3 regions of the Aeromonas veronii genome follow, and region 1 is predicted to be linked to each of the others. Evidence: riboswitches for the same ligand, from Rfam matches in the RefSeq annotation. Region 1 holds a riboswitch; each other region holds the start of a gene.
What was found. A riboswitch is a leader RNA that binds a small molecule or an ion and turns the genes downstream of it on or off. The one in region 1 is predicted to bind cyclic di-GMP.
Positions count from the first base shown of each region.

Region 2: it holds a riboswitch for cyclic di-GMP, as region 1 does, so the genes downstream of both, ABNP46_RS04350 (glycosyl hydrolase family 18 protein) here and gbpA (N-acetylglucosamine-binding protein GbpA) in region 1, are expected to answer to the same signal.
Region 3: it holds a riboswitch for cyclic di-GMP, as region 1 does, so the genes downstream of both, ABNP46_RS16685 (glycosyl hydrolase family 18 protein) here and gbpA (N-acetylglucosamine-binding protein GbpA) in region 1, are expected to answer to the same signal.

Region 1 is NZ_CP157875.1:3,871,255-3,879,088, reverse strand. It holds gene cysT (sulfate ABC transporter permease subunit CysT) at 1-338, shown strand, start outside; gene cysW (sulfate ABC transporter permease subunit CysW) at 335-1,219, shown strand; gene ABNP46_RS17810 (sulfate/molybdate ABC transporter ATP-binding protein) at 1,244-2,326, shown strand; gene cbl (HTH-type transcriptional regulator Cbl) at 2,418-3,365, shown strand; gene gbpA (N-acetylglucosamine-binding protein GbpA) at 3,421-4,845, opposite strand; cyclic di-GMP riboswitch class I at 4,907-4,992, opposite strand; gene ABNP46_RS17795 (M3 family metallopeptidase) at 5,331-7,178, shown strand; gene wecB (non-hydrolyzing UDP-N-acetylglucosamine 2-epimerase) at 7,811-7,834, shown strand, end outside.
Region 2 is NZ_CP157875.1:903,189-911,022, reverse strand. It holds gene ABNP46_RS04365 (OsmC family protein) at 1-119, opposite strand, end outside; gene crp (cAMP-activated global transcriptional regulator CRP) at 433-1,071, shown strand; gene ABNP46_RS04355 (putative RNA methyltransferase) at 1,194-1,994, shown strand; gene ABNP46_RS04350 (glycosyl hydrolase family 18 protein) at 2,085-4,682, opposite strand; cyclic di-GMP riboswitch class I at 4,795-4,881, opposite strand; gene ABNP46_RS04345 (hybrid sensor histidine kinase/response regulator) at 5,083-7,834, opposite strand, start outside.
Region 3 is NZ_CP157875.1:3,628,546-3,636,379, reverse strand. It holds gene ABNP46_RS16725 (methyl-accepting chemotaxis protein) at 1-238, opposite strand, end outside; gene gltX (glutamate--tRNA ligase) at 488-1,903, shown strand; tRNA gene ABNP46_RS16715 (tRNA-Ala) at 2,140-2,215, shown strand; tRNA gene ABNP46_RS16710 (tRNA-Ala) at 2,244-2,319, shown strand; tRNA gene ABNP46_RS16705 (tRNA-Ala) at 2,384-2,459, shown strand; tRNA gene ABNP46_RS16700 (tRNA-Ala) at 2,511-2,586, shown strand; tRNA gene ABNP46_RS16695 (tRNA-Ala) at 2,639-2,714, shown strand; gene ABNP46_RS16690 (ExeM/NucH family extracellular endonuclease) at 2,864-5,014, opposite strand; cyclic di-GMP riboswitch class I at 5,309-5,390, shown strand; gene ABNP46_RS16685 (glycosyl hydrolase family 18 protein) at 5,537-7,834, shown strand, end outside.

The DNA of each region.
Region 1 (7,834 bases):
CCGAGCAGGAGGAGGCGGCCGCAAGCCTCGGGGCCAACCGTTGGCAGACCTTTGCCAGGGTGCTTTGGCCAACCCTGATCCCGGCGCTGCTCACCGGCTTCGCCCTGGCCTTCGCCCGCGGGGTGGGGGAGTACGGCTCCGTCATCTTCATCGCAGGCAATCTGCCCATGGTGTCGGAAATCGCGCCGCTGATGATCATGAGCCACCTGGAGGAGTATGACTACGCAGGCGCCTCCGCCATCGCCTCCGTCATGCTGCTTATCTCATTCATTCTGCTGTTGATCATCAACAAGTTGCAGGCCTGGAGCTGGGCCCGTATCGGAGGGAGCCGCATATGAATGCCTCTACCCTGGTTGTCGAGACCGCCCCGCAGGGCACGCGGTCGAGCCATGAGCCCGTGACTCGCGAGCCGGTCTGGGTCAAGTGGTTGCTCATCACAGTCGGGTTGGGCTGGTTTGCCGCCCTGCTGTTGTTGCCACTCGCTACCGTCTTCATTCAGGCGCTGAGCCCGGGTCTTGCTTTCTTCTGGCATGCCATCAGCGAACCGGATGCCCTGAGCGCCCTCGGCCTCACCGCTCTGGTGACCCTCTGCTCGGTGCCATTGAACGTGCTGTTCGGTCTGGCGGCCGCCTGGGCCATCGCCCGCTTCCGCTTCCCGGGCCGGCAACTACTCATCACTCTGATTGACTTGCCGTTCTCGGTTTCCCCCGTCATCGCCGGCCTGATGTTCGTGCTGATGTTCGGCAGCCGTGGCTGGTTCGGTGACTGGTTGAGTGAGCACGACATCAAGATCATCTTCGCCACCCCTGGGATCATCCTGGCCACCACTTTCATTACCGTGCCCTTCGTGGTGCGCGAGTTGTTGCCCCAGATGGAGGCTCGCGGACCGGAAGAGGAAGAGGCAGCCATCATGCTGGGGGCGAGCGGTTTGCAGATGTTCTGGCGGGTCACCTTACCAGGAATTCGATGGAGTCTGATGTATGGCGTGCTGCTCTGTACCGCCCGGGCGGTGGGGGAGTTTGGCGCCGTGTCCGTGGTCTCGGGCCACATTCGCGGCCAGACCAACACCCTGCCGCTGCACATCGAGATCCTCTACAACGAGTACCAGACCGGCGCCGCCTTCGCGGTGGCCAGCCTCTTGGCTCTGTTCGGGATCTTCACCCTGTTGGGGGAAACCCTGTTGGCCCGGCTGCGTGGTCAGCCCATTAAATCTCACTGATTTCACAGTTTCAACGAGGCAGCCATGAGCATTCAGGTTCAACGACTCAACAAGCATTTCAATCAGTACGCGGCCCTGGCCGACATCAACCTTGACTTCCACGACGGCGAACTGGTCGCCCTGCTGGGGCCCTCCGGTTGCGGCAAGACCACCTTGCTGCGGATCATCGCCGGGTTGGAGCAGGCCGATAGCGGCAACGTCATCATCCGGGGGGAGGATGCCTCCGCCCTGCATGTACGCGAGCGCAACGTCGGCTTCGTGTTCCAGCACTACGCCCTGTTCCGCCACATGACGGTGTTCGAGAACGTGGCCTTTGGCCTGCGGGTCAAGCCGCGCAGCGAGCGCCCGAGCGAGGCGGATATCCGTGCCCGGGTCAAGGAGCTGCTGGATCTGGTGCAGCTCAGCCACGTGGCTGGCCGTTACCCGACCCAGCTCTCCGGTGGCCAGCGCCAGCGAGTTGCCCTGGCGCGGGCCCTGGCGGTACAGCCCAAGGTCTTGCTGCTGGACGAGCCGTTCGGCGCCCTCGATGCCCAGGTACGTAAGGAGCTGCGTCGCTGGTTGCGGGAACTGCACAACGAGCTGCACGTCACCAGCCTGTTCGTGACCCACGATCAGGAGGAGGCGCTGGAGGTGGCAGATCGGGTGGTGCTGATGAATGCCGGTCGGGTCGAGCAGGTCGGCACTCCGGCCGAGGTCTATGACCAGCCCGCCAGCTCCTTCGTCCACAGCTTCCTCGGCAGCGTGAACCTGTTCCATGGCCGGGTGGCGGAGCAGGGGCTCGGCATCGGCGAGCAGTGGCTGGGGGGTGCGAGTGACTCCCGGCTGGCCCAGGGCAGCGCGGCCATCGCCTATGTGCGCCCCCACGAGCTGGAGATCCTGCCAGCGGATGCGCCAGGTGGCATCAGCGCCACCATCACTCGTCTGTTGCCCATGGGGCCGCGGATCCGGGTCGAACTCAGGGGCAACGGTGACGCAGGCACTCCCAATGGCAAGGGGGCCCACTACGAGGCCGAGCTGAGCAAGGAGGCTGCCCGTACCCTGGTGCCGGGGCAGGGGGTGAGGCTGATCGCCAAGCAGGCTCAGCTCTACCCGGACTACCAGATCTAGTGCGCGAGCCATCCATCGTGTTCAGGTTTGAGACAGAGAACAAGGCTCCGGGAGCCCATCCACGGGGCCGGTCAGCGCAGGAGGCGATGACGTGAATTTTCAGCAATTACGCATTATTCGGGAGGCGGCGCGGCGGGACTACAACCTGACCGAGGTCGCCAACGCCCTGTTTACCTCCCAGTCCGGGGTCAGCCGCCATATCCGCGAGCTGGAAGAAGAGCTGGGGCTGGAGCTCTTCATCCGTTACGGCAAGCGGCTGCTCGGCATGACGGAGCCCGGCAAGGAGCTGTTGGTGATCGCCGAGCGCATCCTCAATGACGCCAACAACATCCGCAAGCTGGCCAGCACCTTCGCCAACCGCGACTCGGGACGCTTGCTGGTCGCGACCACTCATACCCAGGCGCGCTATGCCCTGCCGCGGGTAGTGAAGGCGTTTCGCGAGCAGTTCCCGCTGGTGCAGCTGGAGCTGCGTCAGGGCAGCCCGGAGGAGATAGTGCGGCTGGTGCAGACCGGCGAAGTGGACATTGGCATCAGCAGCGAGCAACTCGACAAGAGCGAAGGGGTGGTGGCGTTTCCCTACTATCGCTGGCATCACAACATAGTGGTGCCGGAGCAGCACCCCCTCACCGCCGAGCGGGAGCTGACCCTGGCGGCGCTGGCCCAATGGCCCATCGTCACCTATCAGGCGGGGCTGACCGGGCGGGTGCGGGTAGATGAAGCGTTTGCCGAAGCCGGGATAGTGCCGCAGATCCTGCTGACGGCTCAGGATTCCGACGTCATAAAGACCTATGTCGAGCTGGAAATGGGGGTGGGTATACTGGCGGACATGGCCTTCAACGGCCAGCGGGACAAGGGGCTGGTGCAACTCGACGGCAGCCGGCTGTTTGCCCCTCACACCGCCTGGATCGGCCTCAAGCAGGGGCAGTTCCAGCACAATTTCGCCTGGCAGTTCATCCAGCTCTGCAACCCGGAACTGGCGCTGGCAGACATCCAGGCGCGGGCTCTGCGCAACGATGCGGCGCTCGATTACCAGATCTGAGTGAATCGCCATAAAAAACAGGGAGCCTCGGGCTCCCTGTTTTGCATTCAGACGATTATGGCAGTTGGGTCCAGGCCTCCTGCCAGTGGGAGCCGACGCCCGGCTCATACTGGGTGGCCGTGCTGGCCCACTGGCTGCACCAGCCGCTGTAGGGGAAGGGCTTGCACTGGTAGATCTTGCCGTTCTTGGGTTGCAACACCTTGGTGCCGGCGGTGTAGGCGGCGACGCCCTCGGGGAAGCTGTACTGATAGTCACCGCCACTGGCCGGATCCTTGAGCATCAGATCCAGGGTCTGCTGCACGGCCGCGCCTCCCGATTTGGGTTTACCCGTGATCACCAGTTGATGATGGCCGGCACTCAACCCGGTCAGCGGCATGGTGAAGCTCTGGCTGCTGTCCTTGATGTCGGCGCTGCTCTGCCCCCTGGCGACGCCACCATGGTCATAGAGGGTGCTGGTGACAGCGAGATCCCCTTGCGCCGCGACTGTGAAGCTCAGGGTCAGCTTGCCGCCATCGAGCAAGTACTCGCTCTCCAGGCCGCTCACGCTGACGCTGTCACCGATCGGCGGTTGTTGCTGCTCGAGCTGGATCTCGACCCGTTGCAGGTTGCTGCCTGCTTTGAGGAAGACAGGGTTCTGGCCGTAGACGGGATTGAACTGGCCGTCACTCCCTTGCTGACCGGCGCGGATCTGGCTCTGTTCCCCGTTGATCTTGCTGGCCAGAGCGTGGGCCCAGTTGTTCTTCTGGCCCTGCTCGGTGCTGGCGATGGTCAGCACCGTCTGCAGATCCGTGCGCTCGCCGCTTGCATCGAACACCCGGGTCATGGCCTTGTCACCGGCCGCCAGATCGATGGAGGGATAGATGGTCCCGCCCTGGCTCCAGCTCAGGGGGGGCTGGGTACCACCCTCGAAGCGGGCGTCGATCAGGTTGTAGAAGCTGTTGGTGGTATCCCCCACCTCCCAGACACCCAGGATCACCTGATAACCGGTACGGGCAGGCAGGACGCAGTTGTGGGTAACCTGTTTGGGCGGTTGCACCATGCCCCCGTCGATGACGCAGAAGGGGGTGAGGTCGAAGGAGGCCCGGGTCAGTGGTTGGTTCGGATCCCAGTCCTGCTTGGTGAGGTAGTAGCGCCAGTTGCGGGTGGTGTGGTTGGCGGTGAAGGTCCAGCTGATGGCGAAGGGGCCGGCTTTCACGTCGCGCTTGGTCCAGCGATCGCTGGTCTGGACGTTGAGCTCGCCAAATTGCGGATGGCCGGCGGCGGCTATCTGACCATCGGCCGGACCGCCAGCGGGGAAGCCGGACGGTGCCTCCAGGCTCTGGGGTTCCCACTGGATGGCGCCGCACTGGATGTTGCCACCCGTCTTGCACAGGTAGTTGCGTGCCTCCGGCTGGCTGATGTAGCCGTGAGCGAGCACGCCGCCACTGGCCAGCAGTGCGAGCGCCGCCGTGAGGTGATTGAGTTGAATAGTTGCTGCCATACATTCCTCTGTTCGATAGATGTGGGCAGTCAAGTTGGCAGGGGAGTTTCCCGAAACACTGTGCTGCAACCCCGCTATCCTGGACGACATGTCTTTAGACCGGAGGCTTTGCGTCCTGGCCTTTCAACCAGTTTGCCAAATGACTACAAAATGGGTCATGGTGTCGCGTTTGACTACGACGCTCCCATCATGACTTCTTTCTATTGAATTATTAAGTGTAAATCTTTACAGCTTGCTCTCATCGGAGTAGAGCCAATACGCCACTTTTTGCTTTTATTCCCCCATGTGGCCCCGGCCTCTCTGCCACCGGCACCCAGCGCCGCCAGGAAGACTCCATTCACGAAGATAATCCTTTGCTCGCGGCAGACAGCGGAGCCTGCTTTTGCTAGCGTGATGAGGCGCATCCTCGCGCACCCGCCCTGCTGTCAGGGCGCCATCAAAAAAGGAACGGTCGGCCAGTGGCCGCCGATAAAAAGAGGGACCTTATGATTTCCAATGCCAGGAATTACTTGAACCAGCTCAATGCCGACTACCTGAAGGTACACAGGCGCAAGGAGGATCTCTTCTGGTCCACCTACATGGGCACCAGCGATGATCAGGCCGGGTTCACCGCAGCCGAACAGGCCTACAAGGCATTCTGCGCCGATCCGGCCCGCCTGCCGGTCTTGCGGGCCATGCTGGCCGAGGCCGAAGGGGCGGATCTCAAACGGGGGCTCGGGGGCTGGATAGCCTTCTTCGAGTGCAACGTCATCGAAGACCCACAGGCTGCGGTGCTGATGGACGAACTGGTGGCCGCCGAGGCAGAGCTGTTCGCCCGTCGCAAGGAGCTCAAGCTGACCCTGCTGGACGAGCAGGGGCGGCAGGTGGCCGGCAGCCTGCCGGCAGCCAGTGCCTCCCTTGCGGCCAGCGCGAATGAGGCGGTGCGCCAGAGCGCGCTCGCCATGTTCCATACCCTGGAGCAGTGGGTGGTCGACAACGGCTATCTGGCCATCGTCACGCTTCGCAACCGCTTCGCCCGCGCCATGGGCTATCGGGATTACTTCGACTACAAGGTGCGCAAGAACGAGCAGATGAGCCCGGAGCAGCTGTTCGCCGTGCTCGATGACTTTATCGCCCGCACCGAGGATCGGGTGCACCTGGGCCTCGCCGAATTGAAGGGGGCCAAGGGGGAGGCGGCGCTGCTGCCCCACAACCTGCGCTATTTCGTGAGCGGTGACGTGACCCGTCAGCTCGACCCCTACGTGCCCTTCTCCCGAGCCCTGAAGGATTGGGTCGAGAGCTTCCGTCGCCTCGGCATCCAGTACCGGGAGGCGACCCTGACCCTGGATCTGCTGACCCGGGAAGGGAAATACGAGAACGGCTTCTGCCATGGCCCGGTGCCGAGCTTCTGGCAGGAGGGGGAGTGGGTGCCTGCCGTGGTCAACTTCACCAGCTTGGCGAACCCTGCTCAGGTGGGCAGCGGCTGGAATGGCCTCAACACCTTGTTCCACGAGGGGGGACACGCGGCGCATTTTGCCAACGTCACCGGCAACGCCCCCTGTTTCTCCCAGGAGTTTCCGCCCACCTCCATGACCTATGCGGAGACGCAATCCATGTTCTGCGACAGCCTGCTGGACGATGCGGACTGGCTCAAGGGGTACGCCCGCAATGAGGCGGGGGAAGCGATCCCGGATGCCCTCATCAAGGCCATGATCGAGGCTCGCCAGCCGTTCAGGGCCTTCAACGAGCGCCAGATTGCCCTGGTCTCCTACTTCGAGCGGGATCTCTATGCCATGGAGGATGCCGAGCGCACTCCGGCCGCCGTGCTGGCGCTGGCCCGCCAGTGGGAGCGCAGGATCCTGGGAGTAGAGAGTCCACGCCCGCTGCTCGCCATTCCGCACCTGCTCAATCAGGAGTCGGCCTGCGCCTACCACGGCTACCTGCTGGCCCTGATGGCGGTGGAGCAGACCCGTGCCTACTTCCTGCGCCGGGATGGCTATCTCACCGACAACCCGCGCATCGGCCCGGATCTGGCGGCCCACTACTGGGGGCCGGGCAACGGCATGACCCATGACCAGACCCTGCAGAGCCTGACCGGCGAGGGCTTCAGCGCAGCTCCCCTGGCCCGGGTGTGCAACCAGAGTGTGGAGGATGCCTGGGCCACGGCCTCGGCCTGCATGGCGGCGGCGCGTCAGCGTCCGCCCGTCGGTGATGGTGCCCCCCTCAATGCCCATATCCGGGTGGTGCACGGGGCCGAGCTCATCGCCGACAACAGCGAGTCGGAAGCCCGCATGCTGGCGGACTTTGAAGCCTGGATCCGGCGCTATTATCAGGGGGAGAGTCAGCCCGCCTAGGGGCCAACGGTGATGTCATCGAATGCCTGCACAAAAAAGCCCCGAAAGGGGCTTTTTTTATCGGGCTCAGCGGGCGCCAGGCAGGGTACGACAAGAGGTGACCCTTGCCGGTTTATCCGCTATCGCCTTCCTCGCTCTGCTGCTATATGTCATGAGGTCGACTTAAGTTCAGATAATTGATTTGGATTTGGTTTATGTTCGATTTGTTGGAATATTTACATTTTAAATATGGACTGACCTGGCTCCTGAGCAGATGATTGATAGGCCACCCTCGGTGCGAACCGGGTTCGGAAAATCACAGATCTCCCCCGTGAGATGGCTGGATTGCCTATGACGAGGGTCTGATGACTCGCTCCATATCTGATGACGTTCTATATCCATTCAATGATGATGACCGCCTCACACCGAGCCGGGCGAACAGGGATGCCAGCGTTAGGTACCGTGCCTGCTGTCGCGCGGTATCAGGATATCCACGAGTGATCATCCGGGGGAATCGCCCCCTATTAGTGTTCCCCTCCTCCCTAGTGACTTGTAATCTATTGATATTATTCTGCATAGGTACGGGCTGATGATGTGTCTGGTCGGCTAGACTCCTTGCGGTGATATGGTTCTCATGAACGGAGCATGTTGTGATGAAGAAGATCATGATGGTATCG
Region 2 (7,834 bases), 1.6 Mb from region 1:
ATCATCTCCATCGGGCTGGCACCCTCGCCCGGGTTGGCGCCGTCCAGGGTCACCTGATGACCGGACTCGCTCTCGCCCACAAACTTCATGCCTTCCACCCAGCTGACCTTGGCTTTCATCTCACATTTCCTCTCAATGACGACGTTTCTGACGCCCATAGCATACCTCAAGCAGGGGCCGTGTGGCACATACCCATATTCTCGCGAACTTCCCGCCTAATAGATCGAAATCAACATTTTCTTGCCGTCTCTTGCCTAGAATGGCCGGGGCAACGCAACAGGACGAAACAAGAGGCGACTCGCAAAAGTCCCCGAAGCCTTGTCAGCACCGACAAAGGCTCTTATTCTACTGCGACCCGATACAAGGAATGGCAAGCATGGCACCTTGCCCGGACGCACGAGTCCACAAAAATGACACTACAGAGGAAGTCTCATGATCATTGGCAAACCGCAAAGCGATCCCACCCTTGAGTGGTTCTTGTCGCATTGCCACATTCATAAGTATCCCGCCAAGAGCACCCTGATCCACGCCGGCGAGAAGGCAGAAACCCTCTATTACATCGTCAAGGGTACCGTCGCCGTCCTGATCAAGGACGATGAAGGCAAGGAGATGATCCTCTCCTACCTGAACCAGGGTGACTTCCTCGGCGAGATGGGCATGTTTGAAGAGAACGAGAATCCGGAGCGTTCCGCCTGGGTTCGTGCCAAAGGCGCCTGTGAAGTCGCCGAGATCTCCTACAAGAAATTCCGCCAGCTGATCCAGGTCAACCCGGACATCCTGATGCGCCTCTCCGGCCAGATGGCCAAGCGCCTGCAGCACACCAGCCAGAAGGTCGGCAACCTCGCCTTCCTGGATGTGACCGGCCGGATCGCCCAGACCCTGCTGAACCTGGCCAAGCAGCCGGATGCCATGACCCACCCGGATGGCATGCAGATCAAGATCACCCGTCAGGAGATAGGCCAGATCGTCGGCTGCTCCCGTGAAACCGTCGGCCGCATCCTCAAGATGCTGGAAGAGCAGGAGCTCATCTCCGCCCACGGCAAGACCATAGTGGTGTTCGGCACCCGCTAAGCGGGTTCACAGGCGGCCCTGCAACGGGCTGCCGGATAAAAAGGGCTGCCACGGCAGCCTTTTTTGATCGCCTCCCCTATAATCCCGAACGCCTTTCCCTGGCTGCAACCAAGCGAGTACTTATGCATCTTCAATGCCCCCTTTGTCGCGGCGCCCTGCATCTTCATGAAGCCTCCCGTGGCGTCTATTGCGACAAGAAGCATCACTTCGATCCGGCTCCGGAAGGCTATCTCGATCTCATCCCGGGCACCAAGAACCCGAAAGACAGCGACAGCCGCACCCTGCTGCGCGCCAAACGCCGCTATCTGGAGCAGGGCCACCAGCTGCCCGTGATAGAGGCCATGGCGGCCATGCTGGCCCCTCTCGGCGCCCATGAACTCATTCACCTCGGCTGTGGCGAAGGCTATTACTGCCGTGCCCTGGCGGAGCGACTGCCGGGCTGGCGTGTCGGCGGCTTCGATCTGGCCAAGAACGCCATCTTCGCCGCCAACAAGGCCCAGCCAGACGGCCAGTTCGTCATCGCCGATCCGGCCCGTGCCCCGCTGCAGGCGGGCACGGCCCAGGTGTTGCTGGTCAACGACCTCAAGGTCAAGACCGAGCTGCTGGTCAACTGGCTGGCACCGGGCGGCTATCTGCTCTATCTGCAGCCGGGCCCACGACATCAGTGGCAGTTGAGGGTCAGCCTCAACCCGGTGAGCATGGAGCACCCCCTCAGCTGGCCAAGCCTCGCGGGCCTCGAGCCCGTGGCCAAGGAGCGCTGCCAGTTCAGCACCGGGCTGGATCAAAGCCTGCGGGAACACATCCTCGAGACCAGCCGCCTCGGCTGGCGCGCCAGCGGCGAACAGCGCCATGCCTTCACCCATCAGGGGCCGGACGAGCTGGAGCAGGACCTGCTGCTCGGCCTGTGGCAAAAACCGCGCTGATCCATTCTCTTCAGATCAAAAAAGGCCCGAAAGGGCCTTTTTTCTATCACCTGGCGAGTCCGAAGACATCGCCACATTTATGCACTGTCATCAGTTGCAGCTCGCTGCCCCCTGATCGACCCAGACGGCAGACTTGCCGGGCTCGTCGCCCTTGGTCCAGTACTGCGCCTTCCACTTGCGGCCGTTATAGGTGGTGAACTCCCCGGCGTTGTAGGCCACACCGGCATTCCAGCCAAGCTGCACCGGGCTCACCAGCTTCCACTGATCCGCAGTCTGGCTCGGTTCGTTGCCCTGGGTCCAGTACTTCGCCTGCCACACCAGTTGCTTGTGGCTCACCTTGTCATTGGTGTTGTAAACGGTGCTGGCACTCCAGGCCGGATGGTTTGCCGCATCCGGATCGGTTGCCTCACAGCCACCACCGGTGCTGACCGGTTTGACGGTCAAACGGGTAGTGGCGCTGGCATCCAGGGAGCCATCGGTCACCACCAGCGTCAGGTCATAGGCGGTGTCGCTGGTGACGCTCGGGCCCGTGACCACCAGGGTCGCACTGTTCTGACCGGTGGCGGTCAGACCCGCCGGCAGGCTCCACTGATAGGTCAGGGCATCGCCGTTGGGATCCGAGGCGGTGGCCTTGATGGTCACCTGCTTGCCGGACTCCACGGTGGCGGTGGCCGGTACTGTGACCACGGGGGCCAGGTTCGGCTGCGGCGCCTTGTTGGTCACCACCACCTGATCCTTGGCCGTGAGGTTGTGATCGTCGGTGACCGTCAGCTCGAACACCAGATTGATGTCCGCACTGACGCCGTCCAGTACCACACGAGCCTTGGCTTGCGTGGCGTCGAGCAGGGAGACCTGCGGGCCGGAGACCTGCTTCCAGGAGTAGGTCAGCACGCCGCTCTCGGGATCGTGGGAAGCAGAACCATTGAGGGTCACCTCGGTCGGGCCGGTGACGCTCAGATCGCTGCCGGCGTTGGCCACCGGTGGCTTGTTGGCGGGCGGCGTGGTGCCTTCACCGTGACCGAGCCCCTCGTGCATGGCGTTGAGGATGTCACCGTTGTCCGCATCGATTTCCCAGGCAAACAGACCGCCGAGCTGGTTAGCCAGCACATACTGCCCCTTGGCCTTGACCGAACGATCGTTGTCGAAGCTGATGAGATCGCCGGTGCTGGCCTTGAAGACGTATGGCGCTTCGGCCACCTCGTCATAGCCCTGCTCCCAGCCCGCGCCCATGCGGTTGTTGACGATGTCGCGATAATCCACCACACCGTTCTCCCAGGTGCCCTTGACGGGGCCGGTGGCGGTGCCGGTGAAGGGGTTGCCGGCCGAGTAGCCATTGACCCCAGTCCAGCCACGGCCATACATGGCCGCCCCCACCACGACCTTGCCCGGGGTGACCCCCTGGCCGAGCAGCGCCTTGACGCCCTTGTCGGTGGTGTACTTGGTGGCAGGATCCCAGTTGGAGGCAAACAGGTTGGTCTGGTGAGCCAGGTTCTTCAGATCGAAGGCGCCGCTGAAGTCGTAGCTCATCAGGAAGATGTAATCCATGTACTGCTGGGCCGCCTGATAGTCGACCTTAGCAATCTTGTCGCCGCCGGCGCTGATGGCCGAAGTCAGCTCATACTGGCGGCCGGTCTCGGCTTCCAGTTCATCCAGCATGGCGCGCAGCTCTTTCATCAGCACCACATAGGTGGCACCGTCAGCCGGGCCACCCAGGCTGGGGTTGGCGCCCTGACCGCCCGGGAACTCCCAGTCGATATCCACGCCGTCGAAGAATTTCCAGGTCTGCAGGAACTCTTTGACCGAGGCGACGAAGGTGTCACGCTTGGTCTTGTCCCCCAGGAAGTAGAAGGGGTCGGACAGGGTCCAGCCGCCCACGGAAGGGAGGATCTTGAGGTCCGGATAAGCCTGCTTGAGGGCCATCAGGTTGCCGAAGTTGCCCTTGTAAGGCTCATCCCAGGCGCTGAGGTTGCCTTGCGACATCTGGATCGCTGCCCAGGGATCATGGATGGCGACCTTGAAGTCTTCGCGACCGGCGCACGCACGCTGCAGCGCCTCGAAGCTGCCGGAGATCTCTTTCAGGCTGTCGTTGATGCCATTACCGCCGCAGATGGGGGTAAAGCCATAGAGGATATGGGTCAGGTTCTGGGCCGCGACCTTGTCCACGGTGAACTTGCGACCATAGACGCCCCACTCCACGTAGTAGGCACCCACCACCTTGCCGGACTTGTTGACGTAGGGCTTGTTGTTCTCTTGCAGCGGCGCCTTGAGAGGGACCAGATGGCTACCGTCCGTATCGGCGACCATCAATTCCTTTTTGTCGGAGAGGGTACAGCCATCGGCGTTGCACAGGGCCACCTGCATCTGGTAGCGACCACCCTTGGTGACCTTGAAATTGGCGGTACCCGCCGCGCTGGCGGTGCCGGACCACACTTCCTTGCCATCGAGCAACACCTTGGCGGTCTGGCCCACATCACCGGACCAGAGGTTCCAGGTCACGCTGACCGGGGCCCCATCCTTGTGGACGGTGACCAGCTTGTTGTAAGAGGTGGCAGCCTGATCGACTTCAACGATGGCGAACTTGGTGGGCCCCGACCCAATGGTGGGTTTACCAGGGGCGGCGGCGAAGGCGGAGGTAGAGCAGATCCCCCCGACCAGCAAGGCCAGCAGGGAATGTTTTGGACTGAACATAGTTGAACTTCCTTATTTCGTTATTGGTATGAACAACGAAAAAGGCAACGCAACCTGACAGGTAACGCAGACAACATCGCCACCATGGCTTGGCTCCATGGACGATACAACCTGTGGTGGCCCCGCTATCTTAGGTACTCGGACCCTTAGACCGGAGGCTTTGCGTCCCGGGCTTTCACCCGGTTTGCCTTTTTGCACAACTTGATTTGCGACGAAAATAATCGCCGAATGACTATAGATGAGAGAGCTGGCCCCGCCACCTAGTAAATATGACAGTGAGAGGGACTCACTATTGACAGTTGGCTGCGATCACGCAGCCAAAAGATAGCAACGTCGCCGATAGTCTGGATTGATAACCATTATCACCCCGACCAATCAAAGATGGATTCTGTGAATGCAGTCACGCAATGGGTAGCAGCAGGCTGTTCATCAGGGCCCTGAGCTTGAGGGGTTTGACCGGTTTGCTGATATAGCCATAACCGTGTTCACGGATCTGGGCCTGCAACTCGCTCTTGCGATCCGCACTGATGATGATGCCGTCGATGCCATTGCCATGGGCCAGCCGGATCATGTGCAGGGCCTGCAGCCCCGTCTTGCCGTCATCGAGGTGATAATCCGACAGCACCAGCCTGGGCAGGAAGCCACCGGCGATGAGATCCTCCGCCTGGGCCTGGCTCTGGGCACAGCGTACCTCGCAACCCCAACGCCCCAGCAGGGAGGCCATGGCGGTGAGGATATCCTCCTCGTTGTCGATGCAGAGGATCCTGACCCCCTCCAGCTGGCTGTCCCGCACCACGGGGGCTGCCACCGGTTGTGGCTGCACGGGGCGGGCCGCGAGATTGAGGGTGATGGCAAACACCGAGCCCACATCCGGCCAGCTGCGCAGCGAGAGCTGATGGCCCAGCACCAGGGAGATGCCGCGGGCGATGGCGAGCCCGAGGCCAAGCCCCTGCTCGCGGGCGGTGCGGGAGTGATCGAGGCGGGAGAACTCGTCGAAGATGGTCTCCTGCTTGTCGTAGGGGATGCCGGGACCATTGTCCCACACCTCGATGCGCACCTTGTTCCCGAGCCGGCGACAGCCGAGCAGCACCCGCCCCCCCGGGTTGTAGCGAAACGCATTGGTGAGGAAGTTTTGCAGCACCCGGCGCAGCAGGCGCACGTCGCTGTGGACCGCGAGCCCGCTCTCCACCACGGAGAACTGGATATCTCCCGCTTGCGCCAATACTCCGAACTCTGCCTTGAGGTTGTCGAACACGTCCCTCAGGGCGAAGTCCAGCTTCTTCGCCTTGAACTTGCCCGCTTCGAGCCGGGAGATATCCAGCAGATCCGTGATGAGATCCTCGGTCGCCCCCAGGGCATCGTCGATGTGGCGGGCGATCCGGATCTGCTCTGCCCTCTGCTCCACTCCCTGCTCCCCTGGCAGCATCTCCAGCAGGGAGGAGGTGAACAGCTTGGCGGCATTGAGGGGCTGGGTGAGATCGTGGCTCACCGCCGCGAGGAAGCGGCTCTTGGAGTGATTGGCCCGCTCCACCTGCTGGTTCACCAGCAGCAGCTGGCTGTTGAGCGCCGACAGCTCGCGGGTACGCTCCGCCACCCGCGCCTCCAGGTGCTCATTCGCTTCCCGCAGCACCCGCTCCGCCGCCCGAAACGGGGTGATGTCGGTGAAGGTCATGACGAAGCCTCCCGCCGGCATGGGGTTGCCCTGCATCTCGATCACCCGGCCATCCGGCCGCTCCCGGGCCGAGACGTGGGGGCTGCCCCGCTGCATGAAGGCGACACGGCGCGCCACATGGGCTTCAATTTCACCGGGGCCGCACAGCCCCTGCTCGGCGTTGTAGCGAATGATCTCCTCGATGGAGCGTCCCACCTGGATGAGGCCGTGTGGATAGTGGAACAGCTCGATATAGCGTCGGTTCCAGGCCACCAGCTTGAGCTCCCTGTCCACCACCGAGATCCCCTGCCCCATGTGTTCGATGGCCCCCTGCAGCAGACCCCGGTTGAAGCGAAACACGTCCGAGGCCTCGTCCACTATGGTGGCGATCTCCTCGAGCTGCATGTTGCGCCCCTGCAGGGCGGAGGCCAGTACCAGCCGCGCCGACGAAGTGCCGAACACCCCGGCCAGCAGCCGCTCCGTGTGGGCGATAAGTTCGGCCGAGGCCTGCATCTGGGGCGCCAGGGTGCCGCCGTGCTCGCCGGCGAAACGGCCGAAGGCCCGTTTGACCCGGCTGGATCCCACGAAACGGGCCGCCAGCATCTCCAGCTCCTTGACCGAGACCCGCGCCTGATAGAGGGTCGCCTGATCCCGGCTCGGCTTGCCGACGAAGTTCGCCGCCTGCAGCCGCTCGCTCACCGCCGCCCGCGACAGCAAGGATCCCGCCACATAGCCCGCGAGGTTGAGCAGCAGGCTGATGAAGATGCACCAGGCCCCGAGGCTCAGCTCCCGGAACGCGGGCCAGTTGGGCGGTGCCAGCAGGGCCTCCAGGGGGGAGCCCGCCAACAGGCCGCTTTCCGCCAGCAACGTCAGGAACCAGAGGCTGACCCCGAGGCCGAGACCGAGGTAGACCCCCTTGCGATTGCCATGACGCCAATAGAGGCCGAGCAGCAGCGCCGGGGCAAACTGGGCCACGGCCCCGAACGACAGATAGCCGATGCGGGAGAGGCTGGTGAGATCCCCGAGCCAGAGATAGAGGGTCCAGGCCGCCAGCAGGATCAGCAGGATGACGCCGCGGCGCACCTGCAGCAGCAGCCGCATCAGCCGCTCATCCCGCCCCTGTTGCCAGAAGCGGCGCAGCAACACCGGCAGCACCAGATCGTTGCTGACCATGATGGCCAGGGCGATGGTACAGACGATCACCATGCCGGTGGCCGCCGAGGTGCCGCCGAGGAAGGCCAGCATCGCCATGCCGTCGAATCCCAGGGACATGGGCAGACTGATGACATAGGTGTCCGACCCCAGATCCGCCCCCACCCACTGCTTGCCCGCCAGGGCCAGAGGCCAGATGAAGAGCCCCATCAGGAACAGATAGAGCGGGAAGACCCAGCGCGCCCAGTGCAGATCCTGCCCCTGGTTGTTCTCCACCACAGTCACATGGAACTGGCGCGGCAGGCAAATGACGGCGCACATGGCCACCAGCGTATAGATGGCGAGCTCC
Region 3 (7,834 bases), 240 kb from region 1:
GCTGGGTATAGGAGAGCCCCTTCTGCAGCAGCTGGGTGATGGTGGCAGCCTCGGCGCGGGCGTTGGCGCTCACCTTCTGCCAGGCTTCCTGTTGCAGGGCGGCGCGGCTGGAGGCGATGGTCAGTTGCTGGGTCTGCTTGCCCGAGTATTGGTTGAGCAGGATCAGGATGACCAAAGCCGTGGTCATGGCGATCCCCGCCATCACCAGGATGCGATTCTGAATAGAACGAAACTGCATCTTGCGTTCCTTGTAGGGTCTGAGTTGTTGGAATTATCGGCAGGACAGAGGATTTCTCCAGCGTTCCTCGCTAGCTAAGCGGAAAAAGAGGTCGGCTTCTGAGATCCCACTCATAAATAGTGGTCTTTGTGCTGCAGGGCCCTATTTTCCTCCTGGTTGTGCCATGGTTTTCCCATCCGGGTGTCTCGGTGCTAAAATGCGGCGGTTTTTTAATGAATTGGCCCAAGGCCCTCCACACAAGGCTTAAAGATGAAAGTCAAAACCCGTTTTGCTCCCAGCCCGACCGGCTTCTTGCATGTCGGCGGTGCCCGTACCGCACTCTATTCCTGGTTGTTTGCAAAGAGCCAGGGCGGTGAGTTCGTGCTGCGTATCGAGGATACCGATCTGGAACGTTCCACCCAGGAGGCGATCGACGCCATCATGGAAGGCATGGAATGGCTGGAGCTGAACTGGGATGAGGGCCCCTACTACCAGACCAAGCGTTTCGATCGCTACAACGGCCTCATCGACGAGATGCTGGCGGACGGTCGCGCCTACAAGTGCTTCTGCTCCAAGGAGCGGCTGGAGGCCCTGCGTGAAGGCCAGATGGCCAATGGCGAGAAGCCCCGCTACGACGGCAAGTGCCGCGACCACGCCCACGATCACCCGGCCGATGCGCCCCACGTCATTCGCTTCCGCAACCCGACCGAAGGCTCTGTGGTGTTCGATGACCACGTGCGCGGCCGCATCGAGTTTGCCAACACCGAGCTTGACGATCTCATCATCCGCCGTACCGACGGTGCCCCCACCTACAACTTCTGCGTGGTGGTGGACGACTGGGACATGGAGATCACCCACGTGGTGCGTGGCGAAGATCACATCAACAACACCCCGCGCCAGATCAACATCTACAAGGCCCTGAACGCACCCGTGCCGGAATTCGCCCACGTCTCCATGATCCTGGGTGACGACGGTGCCAAGCTCTCCAAGCGCCACGGTGCCGTCTCCGTCATGCAGTACCGTGACGACGGCTACCTGCCGGAAGCCCTGCTGAACTATCTGGTACGTCTGGGCTGGTCCCACGGCGATCAGGAGATCTTCAGCCTGGACGAGATGATCAAGCTGTTCAGCCTGGACGCCATCTCCAAGTCGGCTTCCGCCTTCAACACCGACAAGCTGCTGTGGCTGAACAACCACTACATGCGCACCCAGGATCCGGTCCATGTCGCCAAGTATCTGGAGTGGCACATGGCCGCCCAGAACATCGACACCCGCAATGGCCCCGCCTTGCCACAAGTAGTGACCCTGCTGGCGGAGCGCTGCAACACCCTGGTGGAGGTGGCCGCCCAGAGCCGCTACCTGTTCGAAGAGTACGAAGCACTCGACGAAGCCGCCGCCAAGAAGCACCTGCGCGGTGTGGCGGCCGAGCCGCTGACCCTGGCCAAGAGCAAGCTGGCCGCCCTGGAAACCTGGACCACCGAAGCGCTGCACGAGCTGATTGAAGCCACCGCTGCCGAGCTGGGGCAGGGCATGGGCAAGGTCGGCATGCCGCTGCGGGTTGCCGTCACCGGTCTGGGCCAATCCCCGGCTATCGACGCCGTGATGGCGCTGGTGGGCAAGGAGCGTGTCCTGGCCCGTATCGATCGCGCCTTGGCGTATATCGAAGCGCGCATGGCTGCCGAATAAGCCTCTGTGAATGACGCAAAAGGGCTCCCGAACGGGGGCCCTTTGTTTTTGAGCCTCAGTCGGATTTGTGACATAAAACAGAGAGATAGCGATGAGGTTGGCGGTAAAAACAGCGAACTGCCTGAATTTTGACTAAACGCTCCGGCCGGTGGTATTTTAGGGTTGACAGCAAAGCGGGTGATGCCTATCATGCGCCTCCGTTGCCAGAGATAACTTTGGTAGCGCCGAGGTGAGTTGGGGTTATAGCTCAGCTGGGAGAGCGCTTGCATGGCATGCAAGAGGTCCGCGGTTCGATCCCGCGTAGCTCCACCAAATTCTCCTCGAACAATCTGGAATCCAAGGGGTTATAGCTCAGCTGGGAGAGCGCTTGCATGGCATGCAAGAGGTCCGCGGTTCGATCCCGCGTAGCTCCACCAGGTTCCAAATTGACAATGCAGTACTCAGGGCAGTGCGGTGTGTATCACCCAGGCCGACCTTTGTGGGGTTATAGCTCAGCTGGGAGAGCGCTTGCATGGCATGCAAGAGGTCCGCGGTTCGATCCCGCGTAGCTCCACCATTATTGAAAGGCAGACGGCGTCCAGAACCGTTTGTCGAGTGACGAAGTTTCGGGGTTATAGCTCAGCTGGGAGAGCGCTTGCATGGCATGCAAGAGGTCCGCGGTTCGATCCCGCGTAGCTCCACCATTATTGAAGAGGCAGACGGTATCCAGAACCGTTTGTTGAATGACGAAGTTTCGGGGTTATAGCTCAGCTGGGAGAGCGCTTGCATGGCATGCAAGAGGTCCGCGGTTCGATCCCGCGTAGCTCCACCAAACACTCAAGGCCACCGTTATCGCGGTGGCCTTTTTGTTTTCTCAGTCATTTATTATTTTCATGATTGCCGTCTCTTCATTTACAAATCAAATGACCAACATGAGAAAGCCCGCGACTGTCGCGGGCTTTTTTCGTTATGCAGCGTACATCATGAGCTGTGTCGGCGGCGCCAGGCCAGGGGCAACAGGGCCAGCAGCAGGGCGCCCATGGCACCGCCACCGCCGTCCTTGCTCGGCTCCTGCAGCTTGAGATCGACGATGATGGGATCGTGATCCGAGGCGCTGAACGGGTTGTCGGACTTGACCATGTCGCCGGTGAAGCCCCGACCGTATTCGAACAGGTTGCTCTCGTAGGAGTTGATGTGCCAGTCGGCAACGGCTACCACCTTCTTGGCCAGCGTCGGGTTGGCGAGGGCATAGTCCAGGGTGCCGAGCTCCGCCTCATAGCTGTAGGAGATCGCTTTCTCCTGGTTGAACTTGACGTTCAAATCCACCAGACCATAGCTCTTGGCCACCTCCTGGCCGATCTGCTCATAGGCCTGCTCACCGAGGAAGGTGTGGGAGGCGGAGCGGATCTTGCGATCGCTGCTGGCCGGCGCATAGTCGGTCAGCACCCGGATCGGGTCTTCCTTGGCGTAGGAGTTGAAGTCCCCCACCAGCAGCACCTGGCCCGGCAGCTTGCTCACCGCCTCGCCCAGCACCTTGGCGGCACTGACCCGGAACTCGGTGCACTTGCCTTGCAGGTCGGCGGGCTCGGTCTTGCCATCCCCGTTCTCGTAGCAGCCCGATCCCTTGGATTTCAGATGGTTGACCACTAGGGTCAGGGGATCCTTGCTGCCCGCCACGGTGAAGCTCTGTACCAGGGAGTCGCGCTGACCGGCGGTCTTGGCGACGCCACCGACGGTGTAACGCTGCTCCGGCAGCGGGATCACGCCGGCGTCCCCGCTCGGGGTCAGCTTGGCCGGGCGATAGAGCATGGCCACCATGATGGCGTCGCCGCCGAAGTAGCGTTCTTGACCAAGCTGGGCCTTGGGCAAACTGACGAAGGCGTAGTGCTGGCTCGCGTCTTTCTGCTGGGCGTTGAGGCTCTTGACCAGGTCGCTGATGGCGGAGTGCTCGTCGAAGCCGTTGTTCTCCATTTCCATCAGGCCGAGCAGATCTGCGTCCATCTCGGTGATGGCGTTGACTATCTTGGTGCGCTGTTGCTGGAAGTCTTCCAGGTTCTTGGCGCCGCGGTTGCAACCCTTGGCGCTGTCCGCATCCGCCTGATCCTTGCACAGCACGTTGAGGGCACCGCCCACGCTGGAGTGGCTGGTGAAGTAGTTGAGCACGTTGAAGCTGCCGACCCGCAGATCCGTGCCGGCGGTGCGGGCAGGGGCGCGCTGGCGATCGTTCTCGTCGGTGCGCAGCAGGTCCCCGACCGTGATGGTCTGATCCTTGGGCACGATCAGCCGGTATTCGTTGTAGCTGTAGCCAACCAGGGCCTCCAGGTTGACCGGGGCATCGCCGACCCGCAGGTAGCCCTGCTCCGGCTCCCAGGCGGGCAGCCAGGGCAGCTTGCCATCGGCGGCCTTGAAGTCCGATTCGAGGAACACCCGGTTGCCCCCATTGGCCTCGGCCAATGCCTTGGCCTGGTCGCTACCCGCCACGTGCAACTGGGTCGGTTTCATCAGGGGCGCCAGGTGGGAGAGCACCAGGTTGTTGCGACGGGCGGCATAGTCGTAGCTGAAGTTGCGGCTGATTTTGAGCTCACTGCCCGCATCGAGGCGCACCCGCATCCCCTCGTGGCGCTCCAGCGCCCGGGCCAGGGTTTCCCCCTCCAGCACCCGCAGCGCCGTGGCGGCGGGGACAGTGCCCTGAGCCAGCACCTGCAGGCGGGGAGTGCTAGCGTCGAGGACGGGCTTGAGCTGGGTATGGTTGTAATACTCTTCGACCTTGGCCTCCAGACAGACTTCGGCCCCCGGCTTGATGCCCGGGTACTTGGTCGCGAAGTTCTTGTCGTTGAGGTAGACGAAGATGCCATCCGAAGTCTGGGGGTCTCCATCCCCCTGCACGTCTTGCAGGTAGAAGCCCTTGTTCAGACTTTCGCCGAGGGCGCTGACCACGGCTTTCACCGAGACGCTCTGATTGCTTTCAAACTGGCCGTCCGGGATGAGGGGGCTCTTGTCGCCACTGCCCTGGATGGCGGGGATGGGGGTGAGGGCGCTGTCGGCCGGGCAGCTGAAGCCGGCGGCCTGGAGTGACGGGGACGCGAGCGCGAGCCCCACGGCCAGTGACAGCAGGGTAGGGGTACCTTTCATTGTGTTTCCTTTTTTATTTTTGCCAGTGATTCCATAGCCTTGGTGCCTGAACCAAGGGCGCGCATTGTCACACTTCTGGCTGCTCATACCAGTGAACCAGCGCACAGAATGGGGAAGCAAAAGAGGCTGTTTCAATTTTTTTGACACAGCTAACGTTATGAAAATAATGATAAAAATGTCATTTCATCGCGGATGAAATAGTGTGAGCCCGCCAGCGTTTACATATTTCTCATCGAGAATGAAGATTGAGTGTTTGTCACTTGCTTCCTATACTCGGGCTGTTCCTCACGGAACCCAGGTAAAGAGCAAACCGACAGTGATGTCGAGACGCAAAGCCTCCGGTCTGCCAGCGATGACAGATAGCGGGGTTCCCCCGGGTGACATGAGGGTATGTGGCCCGTCCATGGCCTGTTGTCGACCCCTTTTCGCCTGTTGCTGTTGCCCTTTGCCCGGTCATTAAAAGCCAAGACCAACAAGGAAGATAACAAGATGCAACAGACCCTCAGGCCCAGCAGGCTCGCCATGCTGGTTGCCCTTGCGACCATGCCCGGCTGGGCGCAGGCCGCCTATCCCGCCTATCAGGCCGGTACCGCCTACAAGGCTGGCGATATCGTCAGCAACGTAGGCAACCTCTATGAATGCAAGGAATTCCCCTACTCCGGCTGGTGCGGCGCTTCGTCCTACCACTATGCCCCCGGGGTGGGCACCGTCTGGGCGGATGCCTGGAAGCCGTTCACCGACGGCAGCACGACGCCGGGTCTGACGCTGGCCATTGGCTCGCCCGCCGCTGGTAGCGCTTTCAATGAAGGTGCCCCGGTCGCCCTGGCGGTGACCCTTGGCGGCAACAGCAGCGCCCTGGTCAAGGTCGAATATCTGATCGATGGCACCCAGGTCGCGGTGAGCAGCGCAGCCCCCTGGTCGGCGAGCTGGACTGCCAGCGGTGTCGGTGCCCATCAACTGAAATCCCGGGCGCTGGACAAGGATGGCAAGGTGCTCGGCGAGGCGGATGTCAGCTTCAACGTCGCCGCCGTGGTGGCGCCCGAGGCGCCGAAGGTGAGCCTCGCGAGCCCGGCTGCCGGTGCCAAGGTGACGCTGGGTCGCAGCACGGCGGTGAGTGGCAACGTCACCGATGCCAACAACGACGTGGCCAAGGTCGAGCTGTTCGTGAACGGCCAGAAGGTGGGCGAGGATACCAGCGCGCCCTGGCAGGTGAACTGGACACCCCAGGCCAAGGGGCTGACCGGCCTCAAGCTGGTCGCCACCGACAAGGGCAATCTGGTGGGCGAGTCCGCCCAGGTGGATGTGCAGGTGGAAGAGGCGGCGCTGCCGCCCACCGGCGGCAACCTCTCCTGCGATGTGCGCCAGATCTACCGCGCCGATGGCAGCGAGTGCATGGGGGATGACCATGCTCGCCGGGTCATCGGCTACTTCACCTCCTGGCGTACCGGCAAGAACGGCCTGCCCGCCTACCTGGTGAATGACATTCCCTGGGACAAGATCACCCACATCAACTACGCCTTCGCGGCTGTGGACGAGCAGAGCCACACCATCAAGGTGGATGACGCCGCCACCAAGATGACCTGGAGCGGGGTGCCGGGTGCCGAGATGGATCCCGAGTTCGCCTATCAGGGCCACTTCAACCTGCTCTCCAAGTACAAGAAGCAGTATCCGGACGTGAAGACCCTGATCTCGGTCGGGGGCTGGGCCGATACCCGCGGCTTCTACACTGCCACCACCAAGGGTGACTGCACAGTCAACACCGCCGGCATCAACGCCTTCGCCGATTCCGCGGTGAGCTTCATCCGTCAGTACGGCTTTGACGGGGTGGATGTGGACTATGAATACCCCACCTCCATGAAGGATGCGGGCAACCCCAACGACTTCCCCCTCTCCAACCAGTGCCGGGCCAAGCTGTTTGCCAACTACGAAGTGTTGATGAAGACCCTAAGGGGCAAGTTGGATACGGCCGGTACCGAGGATGGCCGCAAGTACATGCTGACCATCGCCTCGCCGGCCTCGGCCTACCTGTTGCGCGGCATGGAGAACTTCCAGGTCACCCAGTATCTCGATTACGTCAACCTGATGACCTATGACTTCCACGGTGCCTGGAACAACTTCGTGGCTCACAACGCCGCCCTGTTCGACAACAAGGCGGATCCCGAGCTGGCTCAATGGGGTGTCTACAGCCAGGCCCAGTACGGCGCCATCGGCTACCTGAACTCCGCCTGGGCGGCCCACTACTTCCGTGGCGCCCTGGCAGCTGGCAAGATCAACATCGGGGTGCCCTATTACACCCGTGGCTGGCAAGGGGTGACCGGCGGGACTCATGGTCTCAATGGCAAGGCGGCCCTGCCGAGTCAGAGCAACTGTCAGCCGGGCACCGGTGGCAGCACCATTCCTTGCGGCAACGGTGCAGTCGGGATCGACAACATCTGGCATGATCTGGACAAGAACGGCAAAGAGATCGGCGCTGGTGCCGTGCCCATGTGGCACGCCAAGAACCTGGAGCATGCGGCCAGCCTCGGCATCACCACGCTGCCGAGCTATGGCACCGCCTGGGGTCTGGATCCCAATGATCCTGCCGATGTGATCCAGGGCCAGTATGTGCGCTACTTCGACGACAAGGCGCAGGTACCCTGGCTGTGGAACGAGCAGAAGAAGGTGTTCCTCTCCACTGAAGATGAAGAGTCCATGGGCAAGAAGCTGGACTACATCGTCAAGCGGGGCCTGGGGGGCGTCATGTTCTGGGAGATGGCGGGGGACTATGACTTCGATCCGGCCAAGAACGAGTATGTGATGGGCAGCACCCTGACCAGTCTC